Regions from separate parts of the Kosakonia sp. N21 genome, predicted to be linked through region 1. Evidence: predicted binding sites of a transcription regulator. Region 1 holds the regulator's gene; the other holds the start of a gene.
What was found. The regulator PhoB, encoded in region 1, activates phosphate uptake and scavenging genes when phosphate is short. The targets are predictions, from matches to a motif close to CTGTCATAAAACTGNCNNAT.
Positions count from the first base shown of each region.

Region 2: the regulator PhoB is predicted to act here: its motif matches at 6,758-6,777, upstream of kdgR (DNA-binding transcriptional regulator KdgR).

Region 1 is NZ_JBOBHR010000002.1:541,606-552,024, reverse strand. It holds gene mak (fructokinase) at 37-945, shown strand; gene sbcC (exonuclease subunit SbcC) at 1,002-4,148, opposite strand; gene sbcD (exonuclease subunit SbcD) at 4,145-5,347, opposite strand; gene phoB (phosphate response regulator transcription factor PhoB) at 5,546-6,235, shown strand; gene phoR (phosphate regulon sensor histidine kinase PhoR) at 6,257-7,555, shown strand; gene brnQ (branched-chain amino acid transporter carrier protein BrnQ) at 7,963-9,282, shown strand; gene proY (proline-specific permease ProY) at 9,367-10,419, shown strand, end outside.
Region 2 is NZ_JBOBHR010000004.1:125,694-136,112, reverse strand. It holds gene ACQ3G7_RS10920 (PTS mannose transporter subunit IID) at 1-623, shown strand, start outside; gene ACQ3G7_RS10915 (DUF986 family protein) at 680-1,138, shown strand; yybP-ykoY riboswitch at 1,335-1,514, shown strand; gene mntP (manganese efflux pump MntP) at 1,515-2,081, shown strand; gene rlmA (23S rRNA (guanine(745)-N(1))-methyltransferase) at 2,078-2,893, opposite strand; gene cspE (transcription antiterminator/RNA stability regulator CspE) at 3,037-3,246, opposite strand; partial or broken gene ACQ3G7_RS10895 (DUF2627 domain-containing protein) at 3,259-3,400, opposite strand; gene ACQ3G7_RS10890 (MBL fold metallo-hydrolase) at 3,890-4,909, opposite strand; gene ACQ3G7_RS10885 (YebO family protein) at 4,927-5,217, opposite strand; gene mgrB (PhoP/PhoQ regulatory lipoprotein MgrB) at 5,292-5,435, opposite strand; gene ACQ3G7_RS10875 (YobH family protein) at 5,597-5,836, shown strand; gene kdgR (DNA-binding transcriptional regulator KdgR) at 5,875-6,666, opposite strand; gene ACQ3G7_RS10865 (MFS transporter) at 6,844-8,214, shown strand; gene htpX (protease HtpX) at 8,260-9,141, opposite strand; gene prc (carboxy terminal-processing peptidase) at 9,334-10,419, opposite strand, start outside.

The DNA of each region.
Region 1 (10,419 bases):
CATTGCTAATGCGTGGTCCACTATGAGGAGTTTGATGTGCGTATCGGTATCGATTTAGGTGGGACAAAAACAGAAATCATTGCGCTGGACGATAGCGGCAACGCGTTATTTCGCCATCGTCAGTCCACGCCGCATGATTATCTGCAAACCATAGAGCTGATTGCTTCATTGGTGGATCTGACGGAAAAAGAGACGGGTCAGACTGGCACGGTCGGTATGGGGATCCCGGGGTCGATTTCGCCCTACACCGGGGTAGTGAAAAATGCTAACTCCACGTGGCTGAACGGTAAACCGTTCGACAGAGATTTGAGTCAGCGACTGAACCGCGAAGTGCGACTGGCCAATGACGCCAACTGCCTGGCGGTATCTGAAGCCGTGGATGGCGCGGCGGCAGGCGAGCATACCGTTTTCGCCGTGATTATCGGTACCGGTTGCGGTTCCGGTATTGCGATCAACGGGCATTCACACATTGGCGGTAACGGTACGGCGGGAGAGTGGGGGCATAATCCGCTACCGTGGATGGATGACGACGAGCTGCATTACCGCGCGGAAGTCGCCTGTTATTGCGGCAAACAGGGCTGTATTGAGACGTTTATTTCCGGCACCGGTTTTGCGACCGATTACCACCGTTTAGGGGGGCAGCCGTTAAAGGGCAGCGAGATTATTCGTCTGGCGGAGGCGCAGGATCCAATAGCGGAGTTAGCATTGAGCCGTTATGAGCTGCGGCTTGCCAAGTCGCTGGCGCATGTGGTCAATATTCTCGATCCGGATGTGATTGTGCTGGGCGGCGGGATGAGCAATGTGGATCGTCTGTACCAGACCGTACCTGGGCTGGTGAAAAACTGGGTCTTTGGCGGTGAGTGCGAGACCCCAATCCGTAAGGCGCTGCACGGCGATTCCAGCGGCGTGCGCGGCGCGGCCTGGTTATGGCCGCTGGGCGAGTAATCAATGCGTATGTGAGTGTGCAGGCCTGATGGCGCTTTGCTTATCAGGCCTGCCAGTCAGCGCGACAAAACGGCGTATTTGCCGTCGAGTTTGCTGTAACCCAGGCCGTTGATCTTCTTCACTTTGATCTGCACCGGAATACGCTCTTTCATTGCTTCGACATGGCTGATAACGCCAATGGTCTTGCCGCTGGCATTGAGCGCGTCCAGCGCATCGAGGGCGGTATCCAGCGTTTCGCTATCCAGTGTGCCGAAACCCTCGTCGAGGAACAGTGAATCGATGCGGGTTTTGTGACTCACAAGATCGGACAACGCCAGCGCCAGCGCCAGGCTGACCAGGAAACTTTCGCCGCCGGAGAGCGTGCGCGTATCGCGCACGGCGTCCGCCTGCCAGGTATCCACCACTTCCAGCTCCAGCGCTTCGCTGGCTTTGCGTTTCAACAGATAGCGGCCATGCAGGCGCGTCAGCTGATTGTTCGCCAGCCACACCAGATTATCCAGCGTTAAGCCCTGCGCGAATTTGCGGAACTTATCACCCTCTTTGGAGCCAATCAGCGCGTTCAGATGCCCCCAATCGTCACAGCGGGCGGTGGCCTGTTCTATCTCCTGCAACACGTTTATCTGGCGCTGGCGGTTATCGCTATCCTGCTTCAGTTGCTGGCGGAACTCGCCCTGGCGGGTGGTATTTTCCCGTAACTGGCGACCGAGTTGTTCCAGCGCCAGGCTGGCGCTCTCCGTCGTGCTATTGGCGTCCATTCCGGCGGGCAGTTGCGCCTGGTGCGCCGTGAAGGCCTGCTCAGCGCTGGCGGCAAGCGTCTGCTTCTGTTGGCAATCGCGTTCGAGTTGCTGCCGTAACTGCTCCAGACGCTGGCGCTCTCCGTCATCCAGCAAAGCGGCGAGAAACGCCTGCTGATCGGCAAACACGCTGTTTTTCAACGTGTCGGAAAACTGGTTTTCCAGCGTCTTTTCGCTTTCGCTCTGCTGTGCAAGCTGGTGTTGCAACGTCTGCCATTGGCTGTGCAGCGAAATGCAATCATTATGTACCTGGCGCCAGCCCTCCAGCGGGATAATCTGCTCATCCACCGCTATCTCATCGGCGGGCAGCGTGTCGATGATGGGCGTAAGCAACGCCATACGCTCATGCAGGGCGGTCAGCTGTTGTTGTTGCTGTTGCCACTGCTCCGCTTCCTGCGCACGCGCGGCCAGCCACGCTTCCTCTTCACCTTCCGGTGGCAGGCTCAGCGCCAGCGGCTGCAAGGCCTCGGCGAGACTGGCGCGACGACGAACCACCGCCTGTTGATAATGTTCGCCCTGCTGGTGTAATTCGTGGATTTGAAGTTGCAGTGTCTGGCGCTGATTGAGCAGATACAACTGATGCTCATACGCGTCCTGCGCGCTTTGCCAACTGGTCAGTTCGCGATGCGGCTCCAGCACCACGTTCAGCTCTGCACAGGCCTTCGCCCATGCCTCTAGCAACGCTTTCTCGTCCTGTTGCTGCGTGGCAATTTCGCGCTCATCTTTTTCATAGCGTTCGCCGAGCCCTTTCAGCCGTTCGCCGAGCGCAACACCTTCCTCTTTGACCTGGCGGACTTCCAGATCCAGCGCGTTACGCCGGGCCTGATTAACGCCCGGTTCGAGCGTCTGATAGTGCGCAATTGCCGGGTGCTCGGTTGCGCCGCACAGCGGGCAGGGATGCCCCGGTTGCAGACGGGCGCGTTCGCTCTCCAGGTCTTTGATGCGGTTTTCCAGCTCGCAAATGGTGGTGACCTCACTCAACAGCTGGTTCTTTTCTTTATACACCTCGCGCTTGCGCGCCAGCCCGGCGCTGAGCGTTTCCTGTTCGGCTTTCAGGTCGAGCAAACTTTGCTGGCGCAGGCTTAATTGCTTGCGCAGTGGTGCAAAACGGGCGTGCAGGGCGGTCAGTTGCTGGCGCAGCGGGCGGTTTTGCGCGCACTGGTGCATGGCAGCGGCTGTCTCTTCCACGCTGAGTTCCAGCGTGGCGATCGGCAGGGTGCGCAGTTTGGTCTCATGACTCTGGATGCGCTGTTGCAGGCTCAGCCACTGCTTTTTCTCATCGTCTAACTGATTAAACAGCGCCCGCCAGCCAGTCAGCTCGCTTTGCCAACGCTGGAAACGCGCATGTTCGCTCAGCCAGCTCTCCAGCGTTTTGTGCGTGGCTTGCAGGGTCGCGAGTTGTTGCACGGCGCTGGCGCGGATGCGTGCACGCTGGAGCAGACTGGCCTGTAAGCGAGTGTTTACTTCTTCGCTCTGGTTGCGGGTGCGACGCTGCACATTGCGTTGCTCTTCCAGTCTGTCCCAAAGGGGGCGAAGCTGCTGTGCTGGTTGCGCGCGTTCCAGCGCCGCCAGTTGCGGCTGCGCACTGGTCTGCGCCTGTTGCGCCTGTACCAGCGCCGCCTGCGCACGGCCTCTGGCGGCGCGTAGCTCGCCATCGCGGTTCAGCCAGTTTGCCTGCGCCTGGGCGCTGCCTAGCCCTGCCATGAGCTGCTGTTCTTGTGAAGTGAGCGCCTGCAAACCTTGCTCAAGCTGTTGGCGCTGCTCATCATTCAGCACCACCACCCCTTCGGCCTGTGCTTGTAATGTTTCCAGTCGGGTTTTCGCCGCTTTGTGTTTCTCAAACACGCGGGCGGAAATCTGCCCGTAAATTTCGGTGCCGGTCAGCTCTTCCAGCAGCTCTGCGCGCTCGCGAGGTTTGGCATTGAGAAAGGCCGCGAATTGCCCCTGTGAGAGCAGCATCGAGCGGGTAAAGCGCCCGTAATCCAGCCCGGTTAGCGAGGCGGTAAGATCGAGTTTATCTTTGACTTTGTCGGCGAGGATCTTACCGTCGGCGCAGGTTGCCAGCTCCACGCGCGGCGCTTGCAGATTGCCGTCCGGCAAACCGCGGGCGCGGCTCTGGCTCCAAAACGCGCGGTAGGCCACGCCTTTGACCTCAAACTCCACCTCTGCCAGACAGTCGGCGGTGTCGCGGGTCATTAAATCGTTTTGCGATTGTGACAACGTACTGAGGCGCGGCGTTTCGTGGTACAACGCCAGGCAGATGGCATCCAGCAATGTGGTTTTGCCCGCGCCGGTCGCGCCGGTAATGGCGAACAGACCGTTGCTGGCAAAGGGTTCTTCGGTGAAGTCGATTTTCCATTCGCCTTTCAGCGAGTTAAGGTTTTTCAGCCGCAAACTGAGAATTTTCATGCTTCTTTCTCCTCGTCCAGCGCCTGCAATGTTTCGCTGAACAGCGCCTGTAATCGCCCTTGCTGCGTCTCGTCGAGTTCTTCCTGCGCCAGGCGGCGGGCAAAGACCTCTTCGACTTTTAATTCATTGAGGGTCTCGCGCAATTCACCGGCAAGTATACGTTCCCGCTGTTCCCGGCTACGGCGAACCAGCAGGACGTCAACCGGGAGATCTTCCGTCACCTGCTGGATTTTTCGTTGCATATCGGCCAGGTATTCGCCACTGACGATTTCGATATCCAGCCAGACGGGGGTGTCGCCAGGTTTGTCGCGCCACTGTTCAAGCTGGCGGCAAATCTCAGCAAAATCGCCTTTGATAACCGCCAGCGCCTGCGTGGCAGGAACATCCAGTGCGGTAACGTCGGCCAGTTTGCCTGCGGTAAAGGTCACCAGATTGACGCTTTTACTTTTGCCGGTTTCGTCAAAACTGAGTGGGATCGGCGAGCCGCAATAGCGGATGCGCTCCTCACCGCCGATCTTTTGCGCCCGGTGGATATGCCCAAGGGCGATATAGTCGGCGGGAGGGAAGTTCTGCGCCGGGAACGCATCCAGCGTGCCGATATAAATGTCGCGTACGGCGTCGCTTTTGCTGGCGCCGACGGTGGTTAAATGGCCGCTGGCGATGATCGGCAGTGGTTTATCGCCGCGCAGTTCGCTGGCTGCGGTAAATTGTTGCTGGTAATACCCGGTGATCGCCGCCAGCAGGTGTTGCTGTTTTTCCTGCCCGGACAACCCGGCCTGGCTGAGCATAATGTCGCGCGGGCGCAGGAAGGGCACCGGGCAGAATACCGCGCCCGGTTCACCGTTGCGGCGGTAAAGCCAGAAAGGCTCTACGCCTGCGCTGGCGACGACGGTGGTTTTCAGATACGCGAGGATCTCTTTCGATTCGTTGAGCGTGGCCACCGAATCATGGTTGCCTGCCAGCACCACTAACTGGCAGCCGGTTTGCTGAAGTTTGACCACGAAACGGTTATACAGCTCACGGGCGTAGCTGGGCGGGGAGCCAGTGTCAAAAACATCGCCCGCCACAATAATGGCGTCGACCTGATTCTCTTCCGCCGTGGCCAGCAGCCAGTCGAGGAAAGCGGCGTGTTCAGCGGCGCGGCTCTTGCTATAGAAGTTTTGACCCAGGTGCCAGTCAGAGGTGTGAATAATGCGCATAGCGGTTCCGTGGCAAAAAAGCATAAAGCAGATTATAAACATTAAGCAGATGAGGGACATAACCTGACGAAAATAGGGACTGTCACAGAGCACTTGCTGGGGTCATCTGGCGGTCATGTTATTCATAAATCTGTCATAAAACTGACGCATAATGGCGCCGCTATATATATTGATGACTTAAATAAGACAGGGCAAATTATGGCGAGACGAATTCTGGTCGTAGAAGACGAAGCTCCAATCCGGGAAATGGTGTGCTTCGTGCTCGAACAAAATGGTTTTCAACCGGTGGAAGCTGAAGATTATGACAGTGCGGTGAACCAACTTAATGAACCCTGGCCCGATCTTGTTTTACTGGACTGGATGTTGCCTGGCGGTTCCGGTATTCAGTTTATTAAACACCTGAAACGTGAAGCGATGACCCGTGATATTCCGGTCATGATGCTGACGGCGCGCGGCGAAGAAGAAGATCGCGTACGCGGTCTGGAAACCGGGGCAGATGACTACATTACCAAACCTTTCTCACCCAAAGAGCTGGTGGCGCGCATTAAAGCTGTGATGCGCCGCATTTCGCCGATGGCGGTGGAAGAGGTGATCGAAATGCAGGGCCTGAGCCTTGATCCTTCCTCTCACCGCGTCATGACCGGTGAAAATCCCCTGGATATGGGGCCGACAGAGTTTAAACTCTTACACTTCTTTATGACCCATCCGGAACGCGTATACAGCCGTGAACAGCTGTTGAACCACGTATGGGGAACCAATGTGTATGTTGAAGACCGGACGGTGGATGTGCATATTCGTCGTCTGCGCAAAGCGCTGGAACACAGCGGCCACGATCGTATGGTGCAAACAGTGCGCGGCACGGGTTACCGTTTTTCGACCCGTTTCTGACATTTAACAGGAGTGTGACGCGTGCTGGAACGGCTGTCATGGAAAAGGCTGGTGCTGGAGCTCCTCCTTTGTTGTATCCCCGCCTTGATTCTCGGCGTCATGTTCGGTTACCTGCCGTGGTTTTTACTGGCTGCGGTAACCGGGTTGTTGATCTGGCACTTTTGGAATTTACTGCGTCTTTCATGGTGGTTATGGGTCGATAAAAGTATGACCCCGCCGCCGGGTACAGGGAGCTGGGAGCCGCTGTTATACGGGCTGCACCAGATGCAGATGCGTAATAAAAAGCGCCGTCGTGAGCTGGGAAGCCTGATTAAACGCTTTCGCAGCGGCGCGGAGTCGCTGCCGGATGCGGTGATCCTCACCACCGAAGAGGGGGCGATTTTCTGGTGTAATGGCCTGGCGCAACAGGTGCTGGGTTTGCGCTGGCCGGACGACAGCGGGCAGAATATCCTTAACTTGCTGCGCTACCCGGAATTTACGCAGTATCTTAAAAAACAAGAGTTTAGCAAGCCGCTGAATCTGGTGCTCAACACCGGTCGCCATCTGGAAATCCGCGTGATGCCTTACAGCGAGGAACACCTGCTGCTGGTGGCCCGCGACGTCACGCAAATGCATCAACTGGAAGGGGCGCGGCGCAACTTTTTTGCCAACGTCAGTCATGAACTGCGCACGCCATTAACGGTGCTGCAGGGCTACCTGGAGATGATGCAGGAGCAGACGCTCGAAGGCGCGCCGCGGGAGAAAGCGCTGCATACCATGCGCGAACAAACCTCGCGAATGGAAGGACTGGTGCGCCAGTTACTGACGCTTTCGAAGATTGAAGCAGCGCCGACCTTGCCGCCGAATGAAACCATTGATGTGCCAATGATGCTGCGGGTCGTGGAGCGGGAAGCGCAAACCCTGAGTCAGCAGAAGCATCACTTCCATTTTGAAGTTGATAACGCGTTGAAAGTGCTGGGAAATGAAGAGCAACTGCGCAGCGCGATTTCCAACCTGGTCTACAACGCCGTGAACCACACGCCAGCAGGAACGGAGATTACCGTGCGCTGGCAGCGCGTGCCGCTGGGGGCGGAATTCAGCGTCGAAGACAACGGCCCCGGCATCGCCGCTGAACACATTCCTCGTCTCACTGAGCGTTTCTATCGCGTGGATAAAGCCCGTTCCCGGCAGACTGGCGGGAGTGGTCTGGGGCTGGCGATCGTGAAACATGCGGTGAATCATCACGAAAGTCGCCTCGAAATTGTCAGTACTCCCGGCAAGGGAACGCGCTTTAGCTTTGTTCTGCCGGAACGTCTGGTTGCCAAAAAAGCCGCGTCCTGACGCGTCTGTCAGCTTATCTTTCCAGCGGCCTGTATCAACAGGCCGCTTATTCCGATGTTTTCTCCCCCCTGAAACGTATTTTGTACGCATGCTGCTTTTTTGTTCGCATGATCAGCCATGTGTTTTTCTTATAATTGGAGTTATTAACTACTATTAATTGTATGGATAGTATAACCATCTGGTTTTGCGATCCCACCTTGCCTTTAAACGTTATAAGCGTTTAAATTGCGCCCCGTATATTGTCAGACCAACTGTATTTGCGTGGTAAATCGAAAAACTATTCTTCGCTACGCAATGCATAGAGCATTTCCCGCTGACTTTCTGCGACATTGGCGCGGTATCGTCCGGTTGGGAAAGGCGAAAAAAACATCATTTTTACGACACCACATCCACAGGCAGTAAAAAATATGACCCATCACTTAAAACCACGCGACATTGTTGCTCTGGGCTTTATGACATTTGCCCTCTTCGTCGGCGCAGGTAACATCATTTTTCCTCCCATGGTTGGTTTGCAGGCCGGTGAACACGTCTGGACGGCGGCGCTGGGCTTTCTGATCACCGCTGTGGGCTTACCGGTGCTTACCGTTGTCGCGCTGGCGAAAGTCGGCGGTGGCGTGGACAGCCTGAGCACGCCGATTGGTAAAGTGGCGGGCGTCTTGCTGGCGACGGTGTGCTATCTGGCGGTCGGGCCGTTGTTCGCCACGCCGCGTACGGCGACGGTGTCGTTTGAAGTGGGTATCGCGCCGCTGACTGGCGAAGGTGCAATGCCGCTGCTGATTTACAGCGTGATCTATTTTTCTCTGGTGATCCTGATTTCCCTCTATCCGGGCAAACTGCTGGATACCGTAGGCAATTTTCTTGCGCCGCTGAAAATTATCGCACTGACTATTCTCGCTATCGCGGCGATTATCTGGCCGGCCGGTCCTATCAGCCATGCGCTGGAAGCCTACCAGACTGCGCCGTTCTCAAACGGTTTCGTCAATGGCTATCTGACCATGGATACGCTGGGAGCCATGGTGTTTGGCATCGTGATTGTCAATGCAGCGCGTTCGCGCGGTGTCACCGAAGCCCGTTTGCTGACCCGTTATACGGTGTGGGCGGGGCTGATGGCGGGCGCAGGGTTGACGCTGCTGTACCTGGCGTTGTTCCGTCTCGGTTCCGACAGCTCTGCGCTGGTTGAGCAGTCGGCTAACGGCGCGGCCATTCTGCATGCTTATGTTCAGCATACCTTCGGCGGCGCAGGCAGTTTGCTGCTGGCGGCGTTGATTTTTATTGCTTGTCTGGTGACGGCGGTTGGCCTGACCTGTGCCTGTGCGGAGTTCTTTGCGCAGTATCTGCCGCTCTCTTACCGCACGCTGGTCTTTATTCTGGGCATCTTCTCCATGGCGGTCTCCAACCTGGGGCTGAGCCATCTGATTCAGATCTCTATTCCGGTGCTGACCATGATCTACCCACCGTGCATCGTACTGGTGGTGCTGAGCTTTACCCGCTCTTTATGGAACAGTTCCACACGCGTTATTGCACCGGCCATGTTTATTAGTCTGCTTTTTGGTATCCTTGACGGCGTGAAAGCGTCTGCGTTTGCAGAACACCTTCCGGCCTGGACCCAGCGTTTGCCGCTGGCGGAACAGGGACTGGCCTGGCTGATGCCAAGTCTGGTGATGGTGGTTCTGGCGGCAGTCTGGGATCGCGCCGCAGGTCGGCAGGTCACTTCCAGCGCCCATTAATCGCGGCAAACACGGCTTGTTTAACCACGGGGTAGCGCACTCCGTGGTTTTTTATTTTTGTGTTGAATAATGGCAGTGGAAACGATGGAAAGTACTAATAAGCTAAAGCGTGGGCTAAGCACCCGGCACATTCGCTTTATGGCGCTGGGTTCGGCAATTGGCACCGGCCTGTTTTACGGCTCCGCAGATGCAATCAAGATGGCTGGCCCAAGCGTGTTGCTGGCCTACATTATTGGTGGTGTGGCTGCGTATATCATTATGCGCGCACTGGGCGAGATGTCCGTGCACAACCCTTCCGCCAGCTCCTTCTCTCGCTATGCTCAGGAAAACCTCGGCCCGCTGGCCGGCTATATCACCGGCTGGACGTACTGCTTTGAAATCCTGATTGTCGCCATTGCCGATGTCACCGCGTTTGGTATTTACATGGGCGTCTGGTTCCCGACGGTGCCGCACTGGATTTGGGTGCTGAGCGTGGTGCTGCTTATCTGCGCCATCAACCTGATGAGCGTCAAAGTCTTCGGCGAGCTGGAGTTCTGGTTCTCCTTCTTTAAAGTCGCCACCATTATCATCATGATCGTGGCCGGTTTCGGCATCATTATCTGGGGGATCGGCAACGGCGGGCAGCCGACCGGGATCAGCAATTTATGGAGCCACGGTGGTTTCTTCAGCAATGGCTGGCTGGGCACGGTGATGGCGCTGCAAATGGTGATGTTCGCGTATGGCGGCATCGAGATTATCGGTATCACCGCCGGGGAAGCGAAAGATCCGGAGACGTCGATTCCGCGCGCTATCAACTCGGTGCCGATGCGTATTCTGGTGTTTTACGTCGGTACGCTGTTTGTGATCATGTCGATTTACCCGTGGAACCAGGTGGGTACTGACGGAAGCCCGTTTGTACTGACCTTCCAGCATATGGGCATTACCTTTGCCGCCAGTATCCTCAATTTTGTGGTGCTGACCGCCTCGCTCTCGGCGATTAACAGCGATGTGTTTGGTGTGGGGCGTATGCTGCACGGGATGGCTGAGCAGGGCAGTGCGCCGAAGATGTTCGCCAAAACGTCGCGCCGCGGGATTCCCTGGGTGACGGTGATGGTGATGACCATCGCGCTGCTGCTGGCGGTGTACCTGAATTACATC
Region 2 (10,419 bases), on a different contig from region 1:
ACGTTGCCGCTCCGGTGCTGGGCGTGACGCTGGCGATGGAAGAGCAGCGTGCAAACGGCGCAGAGATCGACGACGGTGCCATTAACGGTATCAAAGTAGGTCTGATGGGACCGTTAGCCGGTGTTGGCGACCCGATTTTCTGGGGGACTGTCCGTCCTGTTTTCGCCGCGCTTGGCGCCGGGATCGCAATGAGCGGCAGCCTGCTTGGCCCATTACTGTTCTTTTTCCTGTTTAATATTGTCCGTCTGGCGACGCGCTACTACGGCGTGGCGTACGGTTACCGTAAAGGTATCGATATCGTTAAAGATATGGGCGGCGGTTTTCTGCAGAAACTGACTGAAGGTGCATCTATCCTCGGGCTGTTTGTGATGGGGGCGCTGGTCAACAAATGGACGCACGTGAACATTCCGCTGGTGGTGTCACAAATCACCGACCAGACGGGTAAAACGAATGTCACCACTGTGCAGACCATTCTTGATCAGTTGATGCCGGGCCTGGTGCCACTACTGCTGACCTTCGCCTGTATGTGGTTGCTGCGTAAGAAAGTGAACCCGCTGTGGATCATTGTTGGGTTCTTTGTCATCGGGATTGTCGGCTACGCCATTGGCTTGCTGGGTCTGTAATTCGCAATGCTGTAACCGGGGGCTTATGCCCCCGTTTTTTATGTTCCGGAGGAAGAATGACGATTACGGATATCGTGCTGATACTGTTTGTTGCCGCTCTACTGGCTTTCGCCCTGTATGATGAATTCATTATGCCGGGACGCAAAGGCCCTTCTCTGCTTACCATTCCGCTACTGCGTAGAAGCCGTACCGACGGCGCTATCTTTGTCGGCCTGCTCGTCATTCTTATCTATAACAACTCGATAAATGGCGGTGCAACATTAAGTATGTGGTTATTATTTGCACTGGCATTACTCGGCGTTTATCTCTTTTGGATCCGCACGCCAAAGATCATCTTTAAAGCTCAGGGGTTTTTCTTCGCCAATGTCTGGATTGAATATAACCGTATTAAAGAGATGAATTTATCGGAAGACGGTGTACTGGTAATGCAATTAGAACAGCGTCGCTTGCTTATTCGTGTGCGAAATATCGACGACCTGGAAAGAATATATAAAGTTCTCGTTAAAACTCAATAGCTTAAGATATAGCAAAGACTATATTCAGACGTACAAAAAACACGCACAATCATAGCCTTTGCTATATTTCCGAGCAAATATACTTATATTATTTAACGTTATTTTCACGCCTAAATCTAAATGACAATCGTTATCAATTGGTAAACAGAATTATATTTTCCTGTTATTGTTTTATATTCTCAAAATATGTTAAGGTGCGTCCGTCGTTGGGGAGTAGCCGATTTCCACCACCCGGAAATGTACGTGTCAACATACTCGTTGCAAAACGTGGCACGTACGGACTGAACATTATCAGTCAGGCGAGACCATTGGCACACCAACTGCTATTTACTGGGGGCAGTGGTGTGTTATATGGAACCCCGGTCTGGACGCTCCTATGAACTTATCTGCAACTATCCTTCTCGCTTTTGGCATGTCCATGGATGCATTTGCCGCTTCTATCGGCAAGGGCGCCACACTTCACAAACCCAGGTTCTCAGAAGCCCTGCGCACTGGCCTTATCTTTGGCGTGATCGAAACCCTGACACCGTTAATCGGCTGGGGGCTGGGCATGCTGGCAACCCAGTTTGTGCTGGAATGGAATCACTGGATAGCCTTTGTACTGCTGGTCTTTCTCGGCGGACGTATGATACTGGAAGGCTTCAGCGGTGATGATGCCGAAACGACTGAGACCCCACAACGCCACGGTTTCTGGTTGCTGGTCACTACAGCTATCGCGACCAGCCTGGATGCCATGGCCGTCGGTGTCGGGCTGGCTTTCCTGCAGGTTAATATTATCGCCACTGCGCTGGCAATTGGCTGCGCCACACTCATCATGTCCACGCTGGGGATGATGATTGGTCGTTTTATTGGCCCGTGGCTTGGCAAACGCGCCGAGATCCTCGGCGGGATCGTACTGATTGGTATTGGCGCGCAGATCCTGTGGAGCCACTTCGCAGGTTAGTTGTCCCGCTGTAAGCAGTGAATGCTGAAATCCGTCTGGCAGCGGAAATGTTCCGTTGCCGCTAATGTTTCCCACACGTCCGCTTTCGCGCGCCACGCAAACGGCGTCATCTGCAATAACGCTACGGCCTGTTGACCAGTTAACGTCATCTCATAAGCCAGTGATTGCTGACCGATAACGGTAAAACCCGCGATCTCGCCTGTATTTTCTGCGTGCAACTGCACATCATCATAGATAAGGCCTTTAAGCTCCATCAGATGGCGCGGACCGGGTGCGGCAGTGATCACCACCCCGCCGGGTTTAACAACACGCACCAGCTCATCGGCTTTACAGGGTGCGTAAATACGCACCAGCGCATCGATACTGTTATCTTCGAACGGTAAACGATGGCTGGATGCCACACAGAACATCACCTGCGAATACCGTTTCGCGGCAGCACGAATCGCAGCTTTCGAGACATCCAGGCCAAATGTGCGTGCCCCGTGCTGCTCTGCAATTGCGGCAAAAGCCCGCGTGTAATATCCCTCCCCACAGCCAATATCCAGCACTGCATCCGCCTGCTCTGGCAGTCTCGCGTGCAAAAGGGCGCTAATAGCATCACGTAACGGTTGGTAGTGCCCGGCATCAAGAAATGCACGCCGCGCCTGCATCATCTCTGCGCTGTCTCCGGGATCGCGTGAACGTTTGTGCTGCACTGGCAGCAAGTTCACATAGCCTTCTTTTGCAATATCAAACTGGTGTCGTTGCGGACAAACAAAGGCATTCTCACGACGATTTAACGACGCGTGACACAGCGGGCAACTGAAAGGCATAAAGACTCCGGAGGGGATTTCTCAAAAGGCGAAAGTGTACCGCCATTTGCCGTACCGGGGAAATTAAAAAGCCCCGCACAATGGCGAGGCTTTATCGCTGACATTGATGCGCACGAGGCGCTTCAAGCTCAGAGGTGTCGAAATCAGATAGCAGTTACGTTAACTGCAGCCGGGCCTTTCTGACCGTCCTGAATTTCAAACTCAACGTTCTGGCCTTCGGCCAGAGTTTTGAAACCGTTACCCTGGATTGCAGAGAAGTGTACGAACACGTCTTTGCTGCCATCAGCAGGAGTAATGAAACCAAAACCTTTGGACTCGTTGAACCACTTAACTTGACCTTTAATCTTTGCCATTTGCTAAATTCCTTAATGTATATACTTCGCCCGCAGGCATTGACTGAGAAAACTGAGACATTACTGCTTGAGGCACTAATATAAGGTTCGGCAGAGAAGCTGTATTCAACGAAACGTGTTTACTCAGGACTTCTTTACTGAAAATGCCACACATAAACAGAACTGTACCTCGTTTGACCCAAAACGTGTTATCACACAATACGTAATTTAAGGCAAGCCATTTTTAAACATGTCTGGATCCGTCGCACAAATTCTAAGGTTATCAAAGTATCAAGCGCACTTTTATGCATTACTTTGAACGTTATAGCAGACGATTCAATGCGTCAGAACCACGCCCCGTATTGGGTGTTTTTTTACCATAGCTCAATAAGTTCCATGCGTCCACGTCCGCTAAGAAAAAGCTATGCATATACTGTATATCGTCAGTACTTTTTTAGCATAGTTATGCTTTCTTACTTGTCCAGGACGATTCTTAAAACAATTATGCCCAGGGAAGAAACTATCCCCCGGGTTTACTATCGAATATTTGTTGTGCAAATAAGTTAATGCTTGCACCAAAATAATGAAATTATGATGACAATGCCTCACAAAAAGGCAATAAAAACGTTTCGATAAAAATAAAACAGTGCAATTTTATAACAGCTCACATTTTTTTAAGTAAAGCTGCATAATGTGTAAGGGATAAATACTGACCGATTTTCAGGATCCTAAAGTTATCATTATCTGTTGCCGTTTCGTTTAATGCGCTTTGCAATTCATTTACCGGCTCATCCAGTGATTCATCCGCAAGTTCAAACACGCCCCAATGCACGGGAAACGTCAGCGGCATCCCAAGTTGTTGCCACAGCGCAACGGCATCTTGCGGATCCATATGATGTTTTGACATGAACCAGCGTGGCGCAAACGCGCCCACTGGCAGTGCTGCAACAGTCAGGGCACCTAATTTTTCAGGAATCTGTAACAGCTCCGGCGTATAGGCCGTATCGCCTGCAAACCAGAATCGAAGGCAGTCGGAAGCAACAACCCATCCACACCAGAGTGAACGATTACGATCCCAGAACGTTCGCATACTCCAGTGCCGGGCAGGCACAGCCGTCAGCGACAGTCCCTTAAAAACAACAGATTGCCACCAGTCCAGCTCAAAAACATGGCGTGCGCCAAGCCGACGAACCCAATGACCTAAACCCAGCGGCACAAAAAAGTGCACCTCGGGAAAACGGCGCAGCAACTGGCGCAGCGTCCATTTATCCAGATGGTCGTAATGGTTATGAGAAATCAGGATAGCGTCGAGTTGTACAAGATCGGCAACGTCAAGCGTTGGGGGAGTACGCCGTTGAGGGCCTGCAAAACGTACGGGCGATGCGCGGTGAGAGAAGACCGGGTCAGTCAGCAGATAGTGTCCCTGCAACCGCAAAAGAATGCTGGCATGCCCCAGCCACCACAGACCATCAGTTTGTTCATGATCCAACACCGCCTTTTGCCACCACTGTTCAGTAAAGCAGTCGTAACCATTCGCGGGAGGTTTGGGAAGCCCGGCGGCTTTGCGCTCATTGCGCCAGCGTTTTAGATCTCCGGGCTGATTGACGACAGGCGTCGTGTTGGTGAAGCCTTCTGGCGTGTGATGTGGGAGAGCAGGATTATACCAGGGATTTTTCCAGGCCATCTCGCCCTCCTGCGCGGTTAGCGTTCTGCCACCAGGCGAATGAAATCCTCATCATCCTCTTTTGCCTGCGCTTTTACCGGTTCAGGCGTCTCTTCTTTCTCCGGCTCGTTAGATTCACACAGGCGGCGCAGCAGCGCATTTTGCCGTTTTTGCTGATCTAACAGCGCTTCAAGCAGTTCAATCTGCTCGTTTGAACGCGAACTGGCGCGATTGATAAAAAACCACAACACCAGACCAACAACCAAAACCACCAAAGAAACCACGAGGGACGCAAAATTAAGCGCACCCGAATTCATTACTTCGTTCATTTCACCACCTCAATGTAGACGCGGCATTTTACCACTGGCGTCAAGGAAGGAAATCTCTCACTGAAAAAATGCCATTACCAGGGGATGAATTTGTTGATGACGCAGATGCCGCTGAAGAATTGTACATCCTGATCGCACATCACGTTAATCATTTGAGTCCAGAGCAGCAGGCAGACCACCAAAACGGCAGCCAGGATCAGCCATCTAAATTTTCTCACTCCACTCTCCGCAACGTTGCAAGGTGTAACCAGGTTATCATGGCTTCCCTAAACCGCGACTAACTGTATCCCCTTTCGTTTTTTTTAGGAATGCTCGACTTGTTTCACAAGGTAAACTTAGTAGCCTAAGCGTAACGTTTTCCACAATGCAAGGAGCTAATATGCGTACACTTATCCGGGGCGTGATCCTTATCGCACTCGTGTGGATTGGGCTTTTGCTGAGCGGCTACGGGGTGCTGATCGGAAGTCATGAGAATGCAGCAGGGTTAGGTCTGCAGTGTAAATATTTAACCGCGCGCGGCACCAGTACCGCACAATATGTTCATTCCGATAACGGTTTCTTCGGTCTGGCAAACTGCCCATTGATTCGCAAAAGCGATACCGTGATCGATAACGGTTAATGCGAAAACGAAAAAGCCGCCCTCAGGCGGCTTTTTTATCAGAACGGGTAGTCGTTATACCCCATCTGTTCGGAGATTTTCCGCGCTGCCTGATGCAGCATTTCCACGTATTCGTGCAGACGCTCTTCAGAGAAACGCAACGTCGGGAAAGAGATACTCAAGCCCGCAATCACCACGCCGAAACGGTCAAATACCGGCACACCGATGCAGCGTAAGCCCTCTTCCTGCTCTTCATTATCTTCGCCATAGCCCTGCTGACGTACGATATCCAGCATCGGCAACAGATCTTCCGTACTGGTGATTGTGCGATCGGTGCTGCGTTTGTATTCAACACCGTCCAGAATTTGCAGTACTTCTTCCTTGTCACGCCACGCCAGCAGTACTTTACCAATCGCGGTGCTGTACAGCGGGTTACGACGACCAATACGTGAATACATACGCAGGTTATACATTGAGTCAATCTTGTGGATGTAAACAATGCTGTCTTCATCCAGCGCACCCAGGTGGATGGTCTCTTTCGTCAAACGTGAGAGTTCACGCATCTGGATATCCGCACTGCGGATCAAATCAACGTTTTGCAACGCACGGGCACCCAGTTCGAACAGTTTCAGGGTCAGAGAATATTTTTCAGATTCCCCTTCCTGCGCGACATAGCCCAGAGATTTCATTGTTTGCAAAAAGCGATAAACGGTGCTTTTTGACATCATGACACGCTGCGAAAGCTCGGTGATACCGATCTCACGCTCTTCGCCGAGCGCCTGCAGAATGCCAAATACCTTCAATACTGAAGAGACAGAATCTGGCTGCTTATCCAAATCTGCGATTGCCATTAATCACCTCATCGCCTGTGTTTTATAAAAATCAGAATCGGTTTTTATTATAAATTCGTCGACCAACCGCCGCAATGCGCGTTTGCCAACTTCGTTACAAATCTGCGACATAAAGCCGGAATACCAATGATAGAATCATTATACAAATAACTCTGTGATTATAGCCCTGAAATTTATATGGATAAAAGTTCCACAGACGGCCTGCCCGTGCCGCTGCGCTATGGCGCGATTCTGACTATCGTCATCGGTATCGCCATGGCGGTGCTGGACGGTGCCATCGCCAACGTCGCCCTGCCAACTATCGCCCGCGATCTGCATGCCTCCCCTGCCAGCTCCATCTGGATCGTTAACGCTTATCAGATTGCTATTGTCGTCTCGTTGCTGACGCTCTCTTTCCTTGGTGACATGTTCGGTTATCGCCGTGTGTACCAATGTGGGCTGATATTGTTCACCTTAACCTCCCTGCTTTGCGCGCTGTCAGACTCGCTTCTTACGCTCACGCTGGCGCGCGTGGCGCAAGGTTTTGGCGGCGCTGCGCTCATGAGCGTCAACACGGCGCTGATACGCTTAATCTATCCCCAGCGCAACCTGGGGCGCGGGATGGGCATTAACTCGTTTGTCGTCGCGGTCTCTTCTGCCGCCGGGCCAACGCTGGCCTCAGCAATACTCTCTGTGGCATCCTGGCAATGGTTATTTTTGGTTAACGTACCGTTGGGCATTATTGCCCTGTTACTGGCCATCAAATTTCTGCCGCCAAACGGTGCACGCAGTACCATGCCGAAATTCGATTTACCCAGTGCCGTGATGAATGCCCTCACATTTGGGCTTCTGATTACCGCACTCAGCGGTTTTGCGCAGGGGCAATCTATCACCGTGGTCTCGCTGGAGATCATTGCACTGTTGATAACGGGTTGGTTGTTTGTTCGCAGACAGCTACGGCTGCCTGTACCGCTTCTGCCGGTTGATCTGCTGCGCATTCCGTTGTTTTCGCTCTCTATCTGCACCTCGGTTTGTTCGTTCTGTGCCCAGATGCTGGCGCTGGTTTCTCTGCCCTTTTTCCTGCAAACCACGCTCGGGCGCAGTGAAGTGGAAAGCGGCATTCTGTTAACGCCCTGGCCGCTGGCCACCATGGTGATGGCACCGCTGGCCGGTTATCTGATTGAGCGGGTACATGCAGGAATGCTCGGCGCACTGGGCCTGGCAATGATGGCCGCGGGGTTGTTCGCACTGGCAATGCTCCCGGCCGCACCTGCCGATATCGATATTGTCTGGCGCATGGCGCTGTGCGGCGCTGGCTTTGGTTTGTTCCAGTCGCCTAATAACCATACCATCATTACCGCCGCCCCCCGGCAGCGCAGTGGCGGAGCCAGTGGAATGCTGGGTACCGCCCGTTTACTGGGACAGAGTTCCGGCGCCGCGCTGGTGGCGCTGATGTTTAACCTGTTTGATACCAGCGGAACACACTCTTCACTGCTGCTGGCGGGAATACTGGCTCTGCTGGCAGCGGTGATCAGCGGATTACGCGTTACGCAACCGCGCACGGCATAAAAAAAGCGCGTCGGTTGACGCGCTTTTTTACTTTCTGCAGGCGGCTTACTTCAGATATTCGCCGGTGCGTAAAGCCTCAATACGTTTGTCCAGCGGCGGGTGCGTCATAAACAGTTCGCTCAGCGATTTAGACTTACCGTTGATGCAAAACGCCATCATGCTGCTGGCTTCCTGCGGCTCGTAGCTGGTTTTCAGACGCTGCAAGGCAGCAATCATCTTCTCACGCCCCACCAGTTTTGCTGAACCGGCGTCCGCATGGAATTCGCGATGGCGGGAGAACCACATGGTAATAATGCTCGCCAGAATACCGAATACCAGCTCCAGCACGGTGGCTACGGCGAAGTAGATCAACGGGTTACCATTACTCTCTTCACCATCATCACGGTTTCCGCTCAGGAAACCTGCAGCAATCTGCGCAATGATGCGGGAGATAAAGATAACGAAGGTGTTCACAATGCCCTGAATCAGCGTCATGGTCACCATATCGCCGTTCGCCACATGGCTGATTTCGTGCGCGATAACCGCTTCAGCTTCATCGCGGCTCATGTTTTGCAACAGTCCGGTGCTCACGGCAACCAGAGACGCATCGCGGCGCGCGCCGGTTGCAAACGCATTGATATCCGGCGCGTGGTAAATTGCCACCTGCGGCATAGCGATACCTGCCTGGCGGGACTGCTGTGCAACAGTATCCATCAACCAGCGCTCCATATCGTTGCGCGGTTGCTCAATCACTTCCCCACCCACGGATTTCAACGCCATCCATTTCGACATCAGTAATGAAATGAATGAGCCGCCAAAACCAAACAGCAGCGCCATGATTAACAAGCCCTGAACGCTGCTCGACTGAATGCCCGTCAGGCTAAGCACCAGGCCGAACACCAACATAACGGCCAGGTTAGTCAACAGGAAGAGCGCGATTCGCATCATAATTTTCTTTTAACCTCGATTTAACAAAACGCACTATGCGATTACCCACATCGTATGGGTATACACGGTATTTTCAAGCATCGGGACAGCGTAAGTCACCAGAAAGACACAACTTTACATTTTGTAGCACAATGCTTACGCCAATGGAGGATTGTTAAAAAAACAGGCACAATTTCTTGTGCCTGCTTGATTTTACTTCGCGGGAGCGGGTTGTTCCGCCGGTTTGTCTTTATCCAGATGCGCGAGGTCAAGCGCAATATGAACCGTCTCGTCAAGGTACGGATCCGGCTCCTGGTAATCTTTCGGCAAATCATCCAGCTTTTTCAACAACGGCTTGCCTTCACGTTTAAAGCGATCGTTGAGACGGGAAAGACGAATAGCATCATCTTCCGCATTCTCTTTTTCACGCTGTGCCAGGTTCAGCGAGACGAGATTGCGTTTATCTTTCAGGGCATTAAAACGGGCAATGTCCTTCATGATGTACTGGAACTCAGGATCTTTCGCGATACGCTCGTCATGATCTTTGAGGAGTTCCGCGCCAAACGGTTTCAAATCGCCAGATTTCACAAAGGTGGCAGCATTAATGCTGTCCCACGGCAGTGCGTTATCTTCAAATTTTTCACCGGTTTCCGTCACCTGCGTCCCGGTCGGCATAATAATGTCCGGCGTTACGCCTTTGCGCTGCGTACTGCCGCCGTTCACACGATAGAATTTCTGGATGGTGTACTGCACCGAACCCAGCGCTGGCCACTCAGGACGCAGCATCTGATCGTAGATACGGTTAAGTGAGCGATACTGTTGAACAGTACCTTTACCGAAAGTCGGTTCACCAACAATCAGCGCACGTCCATAGTCCTGCATCGCCGCAGCGAAGATTTCCGATGCCGAGGCGCTAAAGCGGTCAACCAGCACCACCAGCGGGCCTTTGTAATAGACGACACCGTCGGTATCGCTGTCTTCACGAACCTTGCCGTTATTATCACGAACCTGCACAACCGGACCGGATGGAATAAACAGACCGGAAAGCGAAACAGCTTCCGTCAGCGCACCGCCGCCGTTAGTACGTAAATCGATAACCACACTGCTAACGTTTTGTTTTTCCAGTTTTTGCAACTGGACTTTAACATCGTCAGTCAGACCGACATAAAAACCCGGAATATCCAGCACGCCGACTTTTTCTTTGCCAACGGTCTTCACGGACATTTTCACGGCCCGGTCTTCAAGGCGAATACGTTCACGTGTCAGCGTCACAATGCGTGTTTTCGTGCCCTTGCCCGC